3 regions of the Mesobacillus sp. QJM3NY_10 genome follow, and region 3 is predicted to be linked to each of the others. Evidence: riboswitches for the same ligand, from Rfam matches in the RefSeq annotation. Region 3 holds a riboswitch; each other region holds the start of a gene.
What was found. A riboswitch is a leader RNA that binds a small molecule or an ion and turns the genes downstream of it on or off. The one in region 3 is predicted to bind thiamine pyrophosphate.
Positions count from the first base shown of each region.

Region 1: another riboswitch for thiamine pyrophosphate. It lies ahead of AC0VX7_RS05105 (3-oxoacyl-ACP reductase); the one in region 3 lies ahead of thiC (phosphomethylpyrimidine synthase ThiC).
Region 2: another riboswitch for thiamine pyrophosphate. It lies ahead of AC0VX7_RS14350 (YkoF family thiamine/hydroxymethylpyrimidine-binding protein); the one in region 3 lies ahead of thiC (phosphomethylpyrimidine synthase ThiC).

Region 1 is NZ_CM149675.1:1,009,307-1,014,622, forward strand. It holds gene AC0VX7_RS05080 (LytS/YhcK type 5TM receptor domain-containing protein) at 1-328, opposite strand, end outside; gene liaG (LiaG family protein) at 746-1,609, opposite strand; gene pepT (peptidase T) at 1,867-3,099, opposite strand; gene AC0VX7_RS05095 (hypothetical protein) at 3,223-3,363, shown strand; gene AC0VX7_RS05100 (hypothetical protein) at 3,365-3,508, shown strand; TPP riboswitch at 3,576-3,685, shown strand; gene AC0VX7_RS05105 (3-oxoacyl-ACP reductase) at 3,762-4,523, shown strand; gene thiM (hydroxyethylthiazole kinase) at 4,540-5,316, shown strand, end outside.
Region 2 is NZ_CM149675.1:2,851,365-2,856,680, forward strand. It holds gene AC0VX7_RS14325 (hypothetical protein) at 1-314, opposite strand, end outside; gene AC0VX7_RS14330 (hypothetical protein) at 498-653, shown strand; gene AC0VX7_RS14335 (hypothetical protein) at 724-966, opposite strand; gene AC0VX7_RS14340 (hypothetical protein) at 1,227-1,415, opposite strand; gene AC0VX7_RS14345 (hypothetical protein) at 1,659-1,907, shown strand; TPP riboswitch at 1,985-2,083, shown strand; gene AC0VX7_RS14350 (YkoF family thiamine/hydroxymethylpyrimidine-binding protein) at 2,189-2,791, shown strand; gene AC0VX7_RS14355 (ECF transporter S component) at 2,791-3,387, shown strand; gene AC0VX7_RS14360 (ABC transporter ATP-binding protein) at 3,371-5,047, shown strand; gene AC0VX7_RS14365 (energy-coupling factor transporter transmembrane component T family protein) at 5,034-5,316, shown strand, end outside.
Region 3 is NZ_CM149675.1:2,134,012-2,139,327, forward strand. It holds gene AC0VX7_RS10715 (RrF2 family transcriptional regulator) at 1-124, shown strand, start outside; gene AC0VX7_RS10720 (IDEAL domain-containing protein) at 195-527, shown strand; gene AC0VX7_RS10725 (L,D-transpeptidase family protein) at 573-1,322, opposite strand; gene AC0VX7_RS10730 (DUF421 domain-containing protein) at 1,572-2,264, shown strand; gene AC0VX7_RS10735 (hypothetical protein) at 2,716-3,039, opposite strand; gene AC0VX7_RS10740 (hypothetical protein) at 3,170-3,685, shown strand; TPP riboswitch at 3,794-3,908, shown strand; gene thiC (phosphomethylpyrimidine synthase ThiC) at 4,034-5,316, shown strand, end outside.

The DNA of each region.
Region 1 (5,316 bases), 1.1 Mb from region 3:
CTATGAGCCCGGCACCAATTCCGACCTTATAGCCGCCAAGCATACCGGCAATCACAATCCCGATAACCCGGGAATTGGCAATCGCTTCATCCGATGCCAGGTCGGCAGTCCAGGGGTCGAACCGTAGCGTATCAGTTGAGAAGCTCATGCCTGAATATGTACCGATAATCCCGAAAAAACCAAAGAATACAATCGCAAAGTATTGCTGTCGCCTATTCAGTGAATCATGGTAAATCAATCCACGGAAGAAGCGGAACCTTGTTAAAATAAATGCAATTGTCACAATGATGCCAAGCCGTTCCAGCATCGTAATGAGTAATTCGAACATAACCGTACTCCTCAGGAAGTATTTGCATTCATTTTAAATGAACAGTGATGAAAAACAAAGATATATAGATGCAAAAAGAAGCCCGGTCAGCAGCAACCAGGCTTTGTTTCGGTTGAATACAGGTTTTCTAATCCGGTTTTATATCGAAATTGTTATTTATATAGCGAAAAACAATGTTTTATAGCGTTTTGGAAATAATCAGCAGTTTTTTTTAATCAAATTATAGGGAGATAGGCTCTCTAAGTTTGAGCTTCCCAACTTTATTGGCGAAAATCTGATTATATTGGCGGAGTTCACAATTTTATTGGCGATAATCAGATTATATTGGCGATGTTCACAATTTTATTGGCGATAATCTAATTATATTGGCGAACTGGAAATTACACTTCATTTTTTCCAGTTCGCCAATATGAGTGGCTAGAATATTTTAATATCGCCGCTCGATACATCAGCGTTGATTTCGTATTTACCACTGCCTTGTTTGCCGCGAAGGCGGTTATCGGATTCTTCTTTGTTTTGAAGCGGGAATTGACTCGATATGTCACCGCTGCTTATTTTTCCGTTCAATGTAAAATCGGCTTCATCTGGCAAATCCAGCTCGATATCACCTGAGCTAACATTTAAGTTAACGTCATCTGTCAATGAATCCATCTGGATTTTGAGCTCACCCGATGACACATCTGCCTCAAGCTTGCCAGAGTAGTTTTTGACATGGACGCTTCCGGAGCTGACTTCAAATGAACCAGACCTCGCAGCAATTGAGTTGAATTCAGCTTCGCCTGATGAACTTTGGTGTTCAAGTGATTCTACATCCAGATTCTCCAAAACCATGCTGCCTGATCCGATTTCAATCGCAAGATTCTTTAGCTTCATCGGAGAGTCGATCGAATCTCCTTTGAATACCACTTCACCTGAGCCGAGCTTGATTTGCATATTCTTTTCATAGTCTTCAGGTATATAAACTGTCAGAGACGTTTTATCCAACTCAAACCAGTTGAACCAGAAGAAGCCTTTGCGTTTAACAGCAACCTCAATCTCATCGCCATGTTTATCAACTTTTACCGTACCTTTGCCCTTTAGCTCGGCACGAACATCGTCCCGCTCTTCTGCCACAATCATCGTCTCGACACTGGAGATATCAATCGAGATATTTTCTGTTGCGCTGGTCACCTTCACCGCGTCATCCGTTTTTGCAAAATTAACTCCGCTGCCATCAAACATATAGTTCCAAACGATATAAGCCCCTGTAATCAACAGGAAAATAACCAAAATCCGTTTCATTTTAAAAATCTCCTCTCAGGTCTCATTCTATATTCAGAATACGGCAAAACATTCTTCTCCCCAATGCCCCTCCGATTTAAATCCGGATAGGACCTGAGGCGGATTTTGAGTTAAGTCGATCATCGGGGCTCTTTTCGAGAAGACCTCAGAAAAAAATTGCATTTATACAGGTTAAGAAAGCAACAAATTTTACGAAAAGAGCCAAAAAAAGCCAGATTCCGTTCACAGTCGGGAATCTGGCTTCTTGTTGTTATTAGTTAAGCTTTTGCTTCATAAAGTTTGCCAATCTCTACAATGGTTTCAACGGATTTCACCATATTATCCACAGAGATATATTCGAACCTTCCATGGAAATTCTCTCCGCCTGTAAAAATATTTGGTGTCGGCAATCCCATATAGCTAAGCTGCGAACCATCTGTGCCGCCGCGGATTGGCTTGACAATCGGCTTGATGCCGAGGTTTTCCATTGCCTCATAAGCAATGTCGACGATTTCTTTTACCGGCTCGATTTTATCCTTCATGTTGTAGTACTGATCGTTCATTTCAAGTTCGACCCGGGTCTCGCCGTATGTCAGTCTCAATTCATTGGTGATTTTCTGCATTAAATCCTTCCGCGACTGGAAGTTGTCACGGTCAAAATCACGGATGATGTAGTGAAGGGTTGTTTCCTCCACATCACCGTTGACCGAGCTGAGGTGGAAGAAGCCCTCGTATCCTTCCGTATGCTCAGGTGCTTCTTCTGCTGGAAGCTTGCTGTTGAACTCCATGGCGATCTTCGCTGAGTTCACCATTTTTCCTTTTGCCGTACCAGGGTGGACGTTTTTGCCTTTACAAGTCACCTTGGCGCTTGCTGCGTTAAAGCTTTCATACTCCAGCTCGCCAAGCGGTCCGCCATCAACGGTATAAGCGAACTTCGCATTGAATGCTTCAACGTCGAACTTATGCGGTCCTCTGCCAATTTCCTCATCTGGTGTGAACGCGACACGGATCTTGCCATGTTTGATTTCCGGGTGCTTGATCAAATGAGCCATCGCTGTCATGATTTCGGTGATTCCAGCCTTATTGTCCGCGCCGAGCAGAGTAGTGCCGTCAGTCGTAATCAATGTGTGGCCCTTATACTGAGGCAGCTCAGGGAAATCGGCAGGCGAAAGGATAATATTCTGTTCCTTATTCAGGTTGATTTGATTTCCATCGAAGTTTTCCACAACCTGCGGATTGACATTTTTGCCGGTAAAATCAGTTGCCGTATCGACATGGGCAAGGAATCCGATTGTTGGAACCTCTTTATCGGTATTGGCAGGAAGTGTCGCCATCACATAACCATTCCCGTCAATCGTCACTTCTGACATTCCAATCGTTTTTAATTCCTCGACAAGCATGTTGGCAAGAGTCAACTGGCCTTCTGTCGATGGAGTGGTTTCACTGTTTTCATTCGACTGGGTGTCCACTTTGACATATGAGGTGAATCTTTCGATGATTTCATTCTTCATATACTTTCAACTCCCATTACTATGTATATTTTCATATTAGCATAGAACATCAGAAACGCCATTTTAAAGGAATCTCAAAATTCAATTTTTAAGGTATAATGGTGAAAAGGAGGCTGGGGAATTATGGGATATATATTAACCGCCATTGTCCTGACTGTCGTGTTTTATTCGATCTATAAAATAATCACATCCGGAAAATTGCCGAGCAACAACTATACTCCATTTGATGATATTGCAGAAGGGAAAGTTGATAAGGATGAATGAATTGGGTATCATCGCACTCTTGTTATTGTTCCTGTGGTCCATCACGAAAACGCTGGAAAAATTGGCTGACAGAATCATGAAAAAACAGGATCAACAATATGAGCTGCTAAAAGAAATCAAAGATTTATTAAATAACGAAGAATAGCAGAATATGAACTTTTCACTTTACATATAAAAGAGTTAAGGCTAGGATAAAGACAATTGAATATTCGATTTACTACTAGGGGTGCCCTGCTGCGGGCTGAGAGAAAGACGCTAAGTCTTTTAACCCTTCGGACCTGATCTGGGTAATACCAGCGTAGGAAAGTAGTGTGAGAGATGTTTTCTTTCTTACTTTGCTTTTAAGCCAGGTCCTTTCAAGGATCTGGCTTTTTTATTTTTTCAAGGAGGTTTTATCAATGAAACTAAAAGATCAGGTTGTTCTAGTGACTGGCGGAAGCCGGGGACTGGGGGCAGAAACGGTAAAGGCGTTTGCAAGGGAGGGTGCGCGAGTCGTTATTAACTATTTCCAGAACGAAGAAAAGGCAAAGGATCTGGAAGCAATGATTGGTGAGAATGCCCTTGCTGTAGGGGCGGATGTAAGAGACCCAGCACAGGTTCAAAGCATGTTCAGGCAGGCAAAGGAGCATTTTGGCTCTCCTATCACGACAATTGTGAATAACGCTCTTGTGAATTTCAAATTTGACCCTGTGGCAAACAAGGATGCTTTTGCAGTTGGCTGGGAGGACTATCATCAGCAGCTTGAGGGAGCGATACGCGGTGCATTGAATACGATACAGTCGGGACTTCCAGACATGAAAGAATTAAAGTTTGGCAAAATCATCAACATTGGCACGAACCTGTTCCAGAACCCGGTTGTCGCTTATCACGACTATACAACAAGTAAAGCTGCCTTGTTGGGGTTCACCAGGAATATGGCAAGTGATCTCGGGAAATATGGCGTTACTGTCAATATGGTTTCCGGAGGATTACTTAAAAAGACCGACGCAAGCTCTGCTACTTCGGAGGAAATATTCGAGCTCATCGAATCATCAACACCGCTTAGAAAGGTGACCGAACCGGCTGAAGCTGCAGATGTGATATTGTTCTTTGCATCACCATGGGCACGTGCGGTTACCGGACAAAATCTGGTCGTTGACGGCGGCCTTGTGATGGATTAAGAAGGAGGGATTTTACATGGAGGCAAGAGAGATTGCTAGTTTGCTTGAAAAAGTTCGGAGGGAGAATCCGCTCGTCCATAACATTACCAATGTTGTGGTCACCAATTTTACCGCCAATGGCTTGCTGGCTCTTGGGGCGTCCCCGGTAATGGCATATGCCCAAGAGGAGGTTGCCGAAATGGCGAGGATAGCCGGGAGTGTTGTTCTCAATATCGGCACGCTGAGGCCAGAAGTCGTAGAGTCTATGCTGATTGCGGGCAATGCGGCAAATAAACAGGGAGTGCCGATTATTCTTGATCCGGTTGGTGCAGGGGCTACCACCTATCGTACCGAAACGGCAAGAAGACTTATGGAAGAATTAGAGGTTTCGATCATCCGAGGAAATGCGGCGGAGATTGCGAATGTTGCGGGAGAAAGCTGGAGCATACGCGGCGTTGATGCGGGAGAATCTGGCGGGGATGTTTTCAAGTTGGCCGTATCCGCTGCGGAAAAACTCAAGACAATTGTCGTGGTTACTGGCAAAGAAGATATTGTTACAGATGGCAAGACCACTTTTATTGGGCATAACGGGCATCCGCTGCTGACGAAAGTGACGGGAACTGGCTGCCTGCTTACATCTGTAATTGGGGCCTTTGCAGCTGTTGAAAAAGACTTGCTCAAGGCAGGAGCAGCTGCAGTAACCACATATGGAGTGGCAGCAGAAATCGCTGCAGAAAAATATGCAGAACGGGGGCCGGGGAGTTTCCAGGTTGAATTCTTGAACCAGCTATACCTTGTCAACGAAGAGGAGATT
Region 2 (5,316 bases), 720 kb from region 3:
TTTACGATGATTGCTGAAGCGAAAAGCAATGCCTGCAGATGGAATAGTGAAGCATCAATAATATCTGTCAGTGAATCGCCGGGCATGATGTCTGCCAGTACAGCAACCCTCCCGCGAATTCCCAGGTTTTCATAAGCATATTCAATACTATCGGCCATTGTGTCGGAAATGGCTGCAGCAGTACTAATGATGTCATTCCAATTTTCATCAAAAACATAAGCATGCCACGGAGATTGTTTTGAGGCAATTAGAAACTCAATTTTAAGAAATTGCTGGTCATTATCAAAATGATAAACAGATTTGAGTGCATCCATAGTTTCCCTCCATTAGTAAAGTAGGAATAGTTTCCCACAGCAAGCAAAAGTTAATGAATTTGTTTTGCATGATTTAAATTCGTTAGTAAATACTTACAACGACATGACCCTAAGCATGAATTTTGTTGATAAGGGAAAAAGGTAATAAACAAATATTAACCAGGTGTAAGGAGGATGAAAAAAATGGAGAAAAAGCAAAATAATCATAAAAATCCAAATGAGGAAAATGAACAGCAGCACAGCATGGTGTGCAATGATCAATTATTTTTTCAGGAATTAAGGATAGCAGCTGAAGAGGCAGAACGTGACCACGCAGATACAAATCAAAGCAAGGCATAATAAAAGAGAAAGGCAATTTTGCCTTTCTCCCCATTACTTCTTTAACTATTGATATCCACATATTCTTTAATTAACTGATGAAACGGTCTCTTTCGGCCGCCTCTTCCTCGCGCTCTGCTTCTCGTTCTTCATACCAAAATTTAATATGGGTAAGGATGGAGAAAACAAGGAAAAAGTTCATTGACCAGACACTCACAAACGGGGCCATTCCTCCAAACTCAATCGTCTCATACTGTTTAAAAACCATCACAATATATGACTCAATGAACACAAGGACAAAGCCGGCTACACCTGCAATTGCCATACGCATCATATCAATAACCACCTTATCGTATTATCAGATTATTTAAATAATACGACTAATTATTGATTACCGCAACTATTTTGTCACTAATTTGCCACATTTTCAAATTGACAATTTGGCATAGTACTTTTTATCTATTGCTCTTTTGGTAAACTTTGTTGAGTTCTCAACTAATTATTACAATTCTTGTTCAGAAGTCTCCTGGGAAAAGCTTTATAATGTTGGACTTGGTATATGTTCAAAAAGAAACAATTTGTGCCAAAAAAGCTTTATCTGTTCAACTTCTTTTGCTTTTGCATGATCTCATATGATTTTTCAATAATATCTGTTAATACATCGCCTTTGTATACTCTGCCGACTTTCGTATTTTCCTGATAGTATTCTAAAATTTCATCAAGCTTGTCAGATGTATCCTTGGAGACTCTAACGTTCAATTGAATTCTCTGGGTTTCATTCATGGATTCGACTTCCTTCCAAATACTTCCACTTCTATATAAAAACAAAAATCTATCATATTGCTAGCAGTTTGATATTATGTAGATATATGTCGCTAACTCTGCTGCAACGTTCTCTATCTTAACATATTCCGTCATCTTGCAACACTATGTTGGATTGAGATTCGTTTCTCCCCCAGTCTTAAAGGGTAATTAATATCTGAGTCGTACCCTCTAAAAGTTTATTGAAATAAATGGAGATTTTATATGAAGCTTATAAAATGGTCTTACACAAAGAGATATAATATAAAAGCGCAATTTGACGTTTTTCCCAATTCGATCGCCATATTCCGGCAAATCAAAGATTACTACTTCGTATATACTGTGAATTGGTCCTTTGGTGACCCTGTTGTCTCGAAAACCGCGTTAGAGGAAATGGAGTGGCTGTTGAATAAGGAGCTCGGCACCCTGGAAAGCTACTGCGAGAGAAAATTTTTCCGGAGTGATATCGAATGATTCATTTTTTTAAATTAGGGCATTTACAATTCCGACTATTTACATTAAGATGATTTTGGAAACAACAACTGCATAGTTTTTTGCACTAGGGGAGCTTTAGGCTGAGAAGAACTTTGTTCTGACCCTTATTACCCGATCTGGATAATACCAGCGTGGGGAAGTGCAGGTGAAGCTCTTCGTTATATCACTTTTTTATTCTAACGATAGAATTCAACTGCATCCACCCCGCTGGATGCAGTTTTTTTGTTTTCCAACCAATGAACAAAAGGAGATGTAACGTAATGAAAGAAATTCACTGTGGTACTAGCGAGATTACAGGTGCGAGGTTTTCCATTTACCCAATGTCAGACAAGTTCGTGGATATTATCCTCTCTGCACTGAAGGAAGTTGATACAACAAAGGTTTGGATGAAGACGGATGATGTCAGCACTTGTGTGCGAGGTCGTTCTGAACATGTTTTTGACGTGATTAAAGCAATCTTCTTAAATGCATCAAAGGGTGGAGACCACGTGGTCCTTAATGCTACGTTCTCAAATGGATGTCCTGGTGATAGTTCCGGTGATGCTTACATGGCGGAAGATTCAATTTTATTGAATGATGAGCTTTCACAAAAAATCAACCAGGAGGTCGCAACCCAGTTCGCTCTCTATCCGTTAGGCTTTCCAGGATATATGGATGTAATTATGAACCAAATAAAGACGGTAGAACAGGATGGTGTCTTTAGCGGAGGAGTTCATTATGCCTCAAGATTAGACGGCGAGACCAATAAGGTTTTTGCCGCATTGGAAGGTGCGTTTGAAGGTGCCCGGAACAGTGATTCTTCACACATTGTCATGACGGTGACCATGTCAGCCAATAGCCCTTCTCGCAAGGAGGATCAATAATGCTCGCAAACTGGAAACTTCGTGAGGTTGTTGTCCTATCTGTCCTGGCAGTCGTTTTTGGGGTCATCTACCTCCTATTCTTACAAATCGGCAATGTGCTTGTTGGTATGTTCGGCCTTATTGGCTATGATTTGATATTCGGCATCTGGTTCATCGTTTCCATCATAGCTGCATACATCATCAGGAAGCCTGGAGCAGCGGTGTTATCAGAAACGATTGCGGCGACAATCGAGGTCATGCTTGGCAATGCTGTGGGGCCACGCCTAATCCTTGCTGGCATTATTCAGGGACTAGGTGCAGAAGCTGCTTTTGCGGCAACCAAATGGAAGAACTATTCAACTTGGGTGCTGGTAGCCGCAGGAATGGGTTCTTCAATTACCAGTTTCATATGGGGTTACTTTTTAGGAGGATTCGCTGCACTCTCACCTGGTTATGTAACTGCAATGTTTTTCGTCAGGCTTGCAAGCGGAGCAATCTTAGCCGGCCTACTAGGTAAATACATAAGTGACAGCCTCGCTAAAACTGGAGCGTTGAATAGCTTCCCGCTTGGAAAGGAAGCCAGAAAGGCAAAGCAGAACGATGATATCTCAGCCTAGCCATCCATTTTTTGAAGTGTCAATCTTAACTTTCAGGTTTGATCCTGACCAGGATCCTGTCTTAAAAAACATCACTTTTAAAATAAATGAAAATGAGAATCTCCTTGTTCTGGGACCAAGTGGTTCAGGTAAAAGCACACTTGCATACTGTCTGAATAATCTTTATCCATCTTCTGTTGATGGAATCATGAAAGGCTATATTAATTATAGAGGGCGCGCTTTATCCTCCTTTGAGCCAGGAGAAGTAAACCGAAAAATCGGATTGGTCATGCAGGATCCAGATTCGCAATTTTGTATGCTGACTGCCGAGGAAGAAGTGGCTTTCGTATTAGAAAATATTCAGTTTCCCAGATTAAGAATGGGTGAAAGAATAGATTATGTCCTTGATTTAGTAGACATGCTGCCCTTCAAACACAGGCTGATCCACACTCTCTCTGGAGGGCAAAAGCAAAAGCTGGCGATTGCCTGTGCACTTGCAATGGAACCTGAATTATTGATCCTTGATGAACCCACCGCTAATCTAGACCCCGCTTCCGGGTTTGAATTAGTCCAGACTTTAAAAAGATTAAAGCATACCCATTCCTTCAGCATTCTCATTATCGAGCATAATCTAGATAATTGGCTCGATATCGTGGATCGGTGCATCATTTTGAATTCTGAGGGTGAATTGTTTTTTAATGGTCCGCCAAACGTTTGCTTTGCAGAATTTGCCAAAGAACTCGCAAGTGAAGGCATATGGCTCCCCTGCACAATTGACGCAGGATTAAAACTGCGGGACGCCGGTTTGTTAAAGAACTCTTCCCTGCCAATGACAATCAATGAAATTATTGAAAATAGTAAAGATATAGGGCGTACAATTGAATTTTTATCAACTAACGTCCGCAAGCAAATGGTGAACCCCTCTCCTTCCATTTTCGAAGTGGAGGATGTCAGCTATTCGAGAGACAATCAGTTGATAATCCAGGATATTTCTTTATCACTTAATGCTGGGGAATTCATTGCAATAGCTGGGGCAAACGGATCCGGGAAGACAACTTTCTCCAAATGTTTGTCCGGTTTGATCCCATCACGAGGCGAAATAAAATTGTATGGCCACTCTTTAGAAGATTGGCATGAGGAACAAAAGTGGAAAACGCTCGGTTATGTATTCCAGAATCCTGAGCACCAATTTATTACTGATTCTGTTATCGAAGAAATAAATTACAGCCTTCAAGCGAAAGAGAAAAGGACGCAAGTATATAAGAGTAAAGAAATTTTAAAAACCCTTCGTATGGCTGACCAGGTTTACAGTCATCCCTTCTCATTGAGCCAGGGCCAAAAAAGAAGACTGAGTGTGGCAGTCATGCTGGTCAATGGCCAGGAGGTGCTGATTATGGATGAACCAACCTTTGGCCAGGATGCGATCACTTCAAAGGAAATCATCGACTTTGCTGTAAAGTCTGTACCCGAGACAGGGAGCATCATCATGATTACCCATGATATGGATATAATTGATCGTTATGCAGATAAAGTTTTGGTACTCGAAAAAGGAAAAATGATATTTTACGAGTCTCCAGGCAAACTTTGGAATCAACCTGAAATTTTGGCTAGAGCTAATCTAAGACTACCTTTCCTCAGGGAATTAGAAATGCATGTGGAGGGAAGATATGCTGTTAAATGAGATGAATCCGAGCATTAAAGCCCTGGGCATTCTTGTCAGCATCTTGCTGCTCTCGATATTTTTCGATCCGGTCACACCTTTGCTAAGTTTCGTTTTGACCATAGCGATTACATTTATTTTGGGGAAAATTAGTTTTAGGAAGTGGATTCTGTTATTTTCTCCTTTTCTCTTCATGGCGATTGTCTATGTCTGGTCATCACTTTTGTTTCCGAGAGTAGATCCGGGAGACAGCATCATCTGGGAATGGTGGTTCATCACCATCACTGCAG
Region 3 (5,316 bases):
GAATATGCACAAGGTCCTGTTTGCTATTTTTCTCGGTGCCGAAGAACACTTGGGAGAATATTTGAAGCATTATTCGATTAAAGAAATAGTGGACTTGGTAAAAGAAACGAACTGTTGTGACTAAGGAGTCCACGACTTCTTAGCTGGTAAATGTAATGAAAAATATTACAGATTAAATGAATGAGGTGACTTATATGTTTTCCAATAATAATAGTATTTTAAGAGTAGGCGATTGGATCAAAGGGAAATCCCGGGATGGAGAATTATTCATCGGATATATAGAGTCACTTGCGATACTGGATGAAAAGGTTAATGCAACGATTACATCAAGTGATGACGAATCCATGGTTGGCAAAACCATTCCGATTTCTACAAATGAAGTCAAAAAACTGCCTGATCCGAAGGTGAAAAATAAAGAACAAATTCAATACCTTATTGACCTCGCGCTAGCCACTGGCGATGAGGAATGGTTCCTAGAGCTTTCTGGAAAGCTTAATTCCATGAGGGAACTAGTCAAGGGTGTGTAAAAAATAAAGACGGTCCTTCCTATATAATGGAGGACCGTCTTTTTGCTATTTCATTCCAAGTGCCTTTTTGGTGGCTGGCCCGGCGATTCCGTCTACCTTCAGCTTCTTCGCTTTTTGGAATTTCTTTACGGCGGCTTCTGTAGCTGGCCCAAAGACTCCGTCGATTCCCTTTGTGCTGTATCCTTTATTCGTTAGGGCCTGTTGCAGCTGCTTCACTTCTGCTCCGCGCATGCCTTTTTTAAGGACTGTGCTTGTTGGTGCAGCGATGACAGGAACTGCAGCCTGGCCTGTAACCTTATATCCGTTAGCGGATGCGATCGCGTTAAAGGACTTTTTGGAAGTAGTGATGACAACCGGAGTATTGACTTTTACCTGATCATAAAGCCACTGAACCTCGTTATCATACATCCGCACGCAACCAGCACTTACATATCCGCCGATAGATTTAGGATTATTGTTTCCGTGGATGGCATAAGTTGTTCCCCATGTTCCTCTCGCGTTAATTCCTAGCCACCTGTCGCCAAGCGGGTTTTTTGGGTCACCGCCTGGGATATTCCCGCTATAATAAGGGCGATTCTTGATTTTGTTAACGACTTTGAACTTCCCCTCGGGCGTATAAGAAGCTTTGCGCCCAGTACCCACCTTAAACGTTTTTACCAGTTTATTATTTTTGTAATAAGCCAGTTGATTGTTAGACTTATTGATAATAATCATGTCCCCGCCAGCAGCCTCTGCAGGTGCCTCAAAGAACAGCAACGACAATAAAAGCATCATCGAAACCAGCAACTTTTTCATTCCCATCCCCCTTGATTTCAAGTGCAGGCCTATCTTCCAGAAATGGTCTACGGGCATGCAATTTTCAAAAATATATTTTCACTCTTATAAACGATTTTTTATCATAAAAGTTACATATTTTTCCGTTATATGGTAATAAACTGTATGACAAAAAAATCGAGTTATTTGTCGTTTTATGGAGGTTTTTTGAAGAAAAACGATTCAACTTCTGTAAATCTTCCCATAATGGTTAAGGAAGGAGTGGGAGTGTTGAATCATTATTTATCAATTGCAGTAGAATTGGCGAGTGGATTTGTATTTCTTTTTATCATGACAAAATTGCAAGGGAAGACGCAGTTCTCTCAAATTACGCCGTTTGATTTTATTTCGGCGATCATCCTTGGTGAGCTGGTAGGGAACGCAATATATGACCATGAAGTAAAGATAGGTGAAATCGCCTTTGCCGTTACCTTGTGGGGTGTGCTTGTTTATGTTACAGAGACGGTTACGCAAAAGTTCCTCGGTTCTCGAAAGCTGCTTGAGGGGGAGCCGAACATAGTGGTCCGCAAAGGTAAGATTAAATTCGAGGCCTTGAAAAAAGCAAAGCTGGATATCAATCAGCTTCAAAGTCTTGTTAGGCAGCAAGGCTACTTTTCACTTCGCGAAGTAGAATACGCGATCATCGAAACGAATGGAATGGTCAGTGTCCTGCCCAAAGCGGATTATGACACGCCTAAAAATAGCGATATGAAAATCAAAGCTGCCGACCCAAGCTTGCCGATCAACATGATCCTTGATGGGGAAGTGGTTCGCGAAAACTTAAAAGAAGCCGGGTTCGATGAGCAGTGGCTGAAAAATGAATTAGAGAAGCAAAAAATCCACCATTTTGAAGACGTGATATTTGCGGAGTGGATGGAGAATGAACCGCTTTTTGTGCTGGAATATGAGAAGAAGGCGAACTAAAATGAGCTGAGTTAGGCACTTGCTGAGTCAGCTTTTTTGAGTAGGGTAGTTTAAATTCGAACTCCTTGAGATTTTTGACTCGAATTGGCCTTCTGGGAATAAAAAGTGTTCAACCAGGAATATAATTGGGGCAACCGGGAATAAAAAGAGTTCAACCGGGAATATAATTGGGGCAACCGGAAATAAAAAGTGTTCAACCGGAATTAAAATTGGAGCAACCGGGAATAAAAAGGGTTCAACCGGGATTAAAATTAGGTCAACGGGGATTAAAAGAGAACCAAAGGGGATTAAGTGGGCCTAACCGTTAAAAAATTCTCTGCAACCGTTAAATTATTTGCTCTAACCGTATAATTTTATGGGCCAACCGTAGAAATATTGGTACCAACCGTTAAATTACGAATAATTAACGGTTAAAGCACAAAAAAAGCTGAACTAATGAATGATATTGGTTTCAGCTTTTTGAATTCAGCCAGAAAAATAACATCGGATTCAGCACACTCAAACCTAAAATGGCCAAAGCGAGAAAGAAAGTCGTTGGGTCTCCTCCTAGTCCAATTTCATCGACGATAATTGCATCATAATAGGTGACTTGGACAGTGATAACCCCCAAAATGAAGGATAGACTTACAACGTTGAAACCCTTCAGCAACTTTTCGCGCAACTTGGGTGAAAGGATCATTATAAATAGCAAGATTGATAGACTCAGCAGGGTGAAGAATATTGGCCGCATAAGTGTAAATGCTCCATCGGTAACGAAAGTTCCATATGTATACATAAATGTCCTCCATATAATGAATTTATTTATTTTACCATAAATTAGTAATTTTGACTGGAATGATCCTTTACGAGGATAGATGCTATTGAGTCGGGGGAAATTAACCAAAACATAACATAGGGTGATGTTTATGTACCACAGGTTAGCAAGTTTCCTGTTTTTCATTATTATAATTGGTGTGCATAGCGATACAGTGAGTGCCAGGCCAAGCCCATTTGAAAAAATCTACATAGAAATAGGCTATAAAACGGTTGAAGAGGCCGTGCAACAATTTGAACATCATTTCAATCAGGATTTAAAGTTACCTTTGAGAGTTCCACCTATAGAATTTACACATCATTTTGGAAGGTTCAATGACTTAGAAGGGGATGTGAATGACACTTTAGAACTCCAATTTTTAAATGAAAATTCGCCTGAAAGTCACTATAAAATTGATGTTCGCCCTATTAACTACAGGATTCCAATGAAAGGTGAAAACACCTTTAAACTAAAGAACGGTAACAATGCAATGTTTGCAAATGTTGGGGGTTTCAATCTGTTTGTCCTTGAACAAGACGGCTGGCAATACATTTTTAGCATCGATAAAAGAGTATCCAATCATGTGACGCCTGAGGTTTTTGTTGAAATAGCTAATTCAATTGATTGAAAGATTGAATAAGTACTAAATCATCTATCTCGGGAAACCATCTTAACAAATTTAACCTAAATCCTTTCCTTTTTTTCTGAATTCTGTATACTAATAAGTGAACTGAATAGCAGTAACTAGGGGTGCCCAATGGCTTGGGCTGAGAAAGGAACGCGCTAAAGTTTCTTGACTCTTTGGACCTGATCTGGATCATACCAGCGTGGGGAAGTTAGATTGTACAAGATTTTTGTGCAAAAAACATTCGCGGTTAAGCCGGTCCATATTTATGTGGACCGGCTTTTTTACATACTAGAGAACTTCTTTGTGACCAGATCTCGTCCCAACATTTTAAAAAGGGAGAGATGATCAATGACGACAGCAAACTCATTAAACCAGGACAGCATTGCAATTATGTCAAGCTTTTCTGGGAGCAAAAAGGTCTATGTGGAGGGGTCTCAGCACGATATTAGAGTACCGATGCGTGAAATCGAATTAAGCCCAACCAGCGGAAGTTTTGGAGAGGAAATTAATGAGCCGGTTCGCGTGTATGATACGAGCGGCCCTTATACGGATCCTACGTACATTGCAGATCTAAGAAAAGGTCTTCCTGCACTGAGAAGCCGGTGGATTCAGGAACGTGGAGATGTTGAAGAGTATGACGGGCGAGAAATAAAGCCTGAGGATAACGGCTACCATGATGAACATGACCCTCGTGCTAATCACAAAGTTTTTCCGGGACTATCCCGCAAGACATTTAGAGCAAAAAGCGGAAAGAATGTTACTCAGCTTCACTATGCCAAAAAGGGAATCATTACACCTGAGATGGAGTTCATCGCCATCCGGGAAAACATGGATCCTGAATTTGTACGTTCTGAAGTAGCTAGAGGCAGGGCGATCATTCCTGCCAATATCAATCATCCTGAGACGGAACCGATGATTATCGGCAGGAATTTTCATGTGAAAATCAATGCGAACATTGGGAACTCGGCCGTTACCTCCTCTATCGAAGAAGAAGTGGAAAAAATGACCTGGGCAACTCGCTGGGGTGCAGATACAATCATGGATTTGTCTACCGGAAAAAACATTCATACAACTCGTGAATGGATTATCAGAAACTCTGCTGTTCCGGTCGGCACCGTTCCGATCTATCAGGCGCTTGAAAAGGTGAACGGCATTGCCGAAGATCTTACGTGGGAAGTATACAGAGACACCTTGATCGAACAGGCGGAACAGGGCGTTGACTATTTTACCATCCATGCAGGAGTTTTGTTGAGATACGTTCCGCTGACAGCAAAGCGATTGACCGGAATCGTATCGCGTGGCGGCTCGATCATGGCTCAATGGTGCTTGCATCATCATAAAGAAAACTTTTTATATACGCACTTTGAAGAAATCTGCGAAATCATGAAAACCTATGATGTGGCCTTTTCTTTGGGGGATGGCTTGCGTCCTGGATCAATTGCCGATGCCAATGATGAAGCCCAATTTGCAGAACTCGAAACACTAGGGGAATTGACGAAGGTTGCGTGGGAGCACGATGTTCAGGTAATGGTTGAGGGACCTGGACATGTTCCGATGCATTTAATCAAGGAGAACATGGATAAGCAACTGGAAATTTGCCAGGAGGCGCCTTTTTATACCCTTGGGCCACT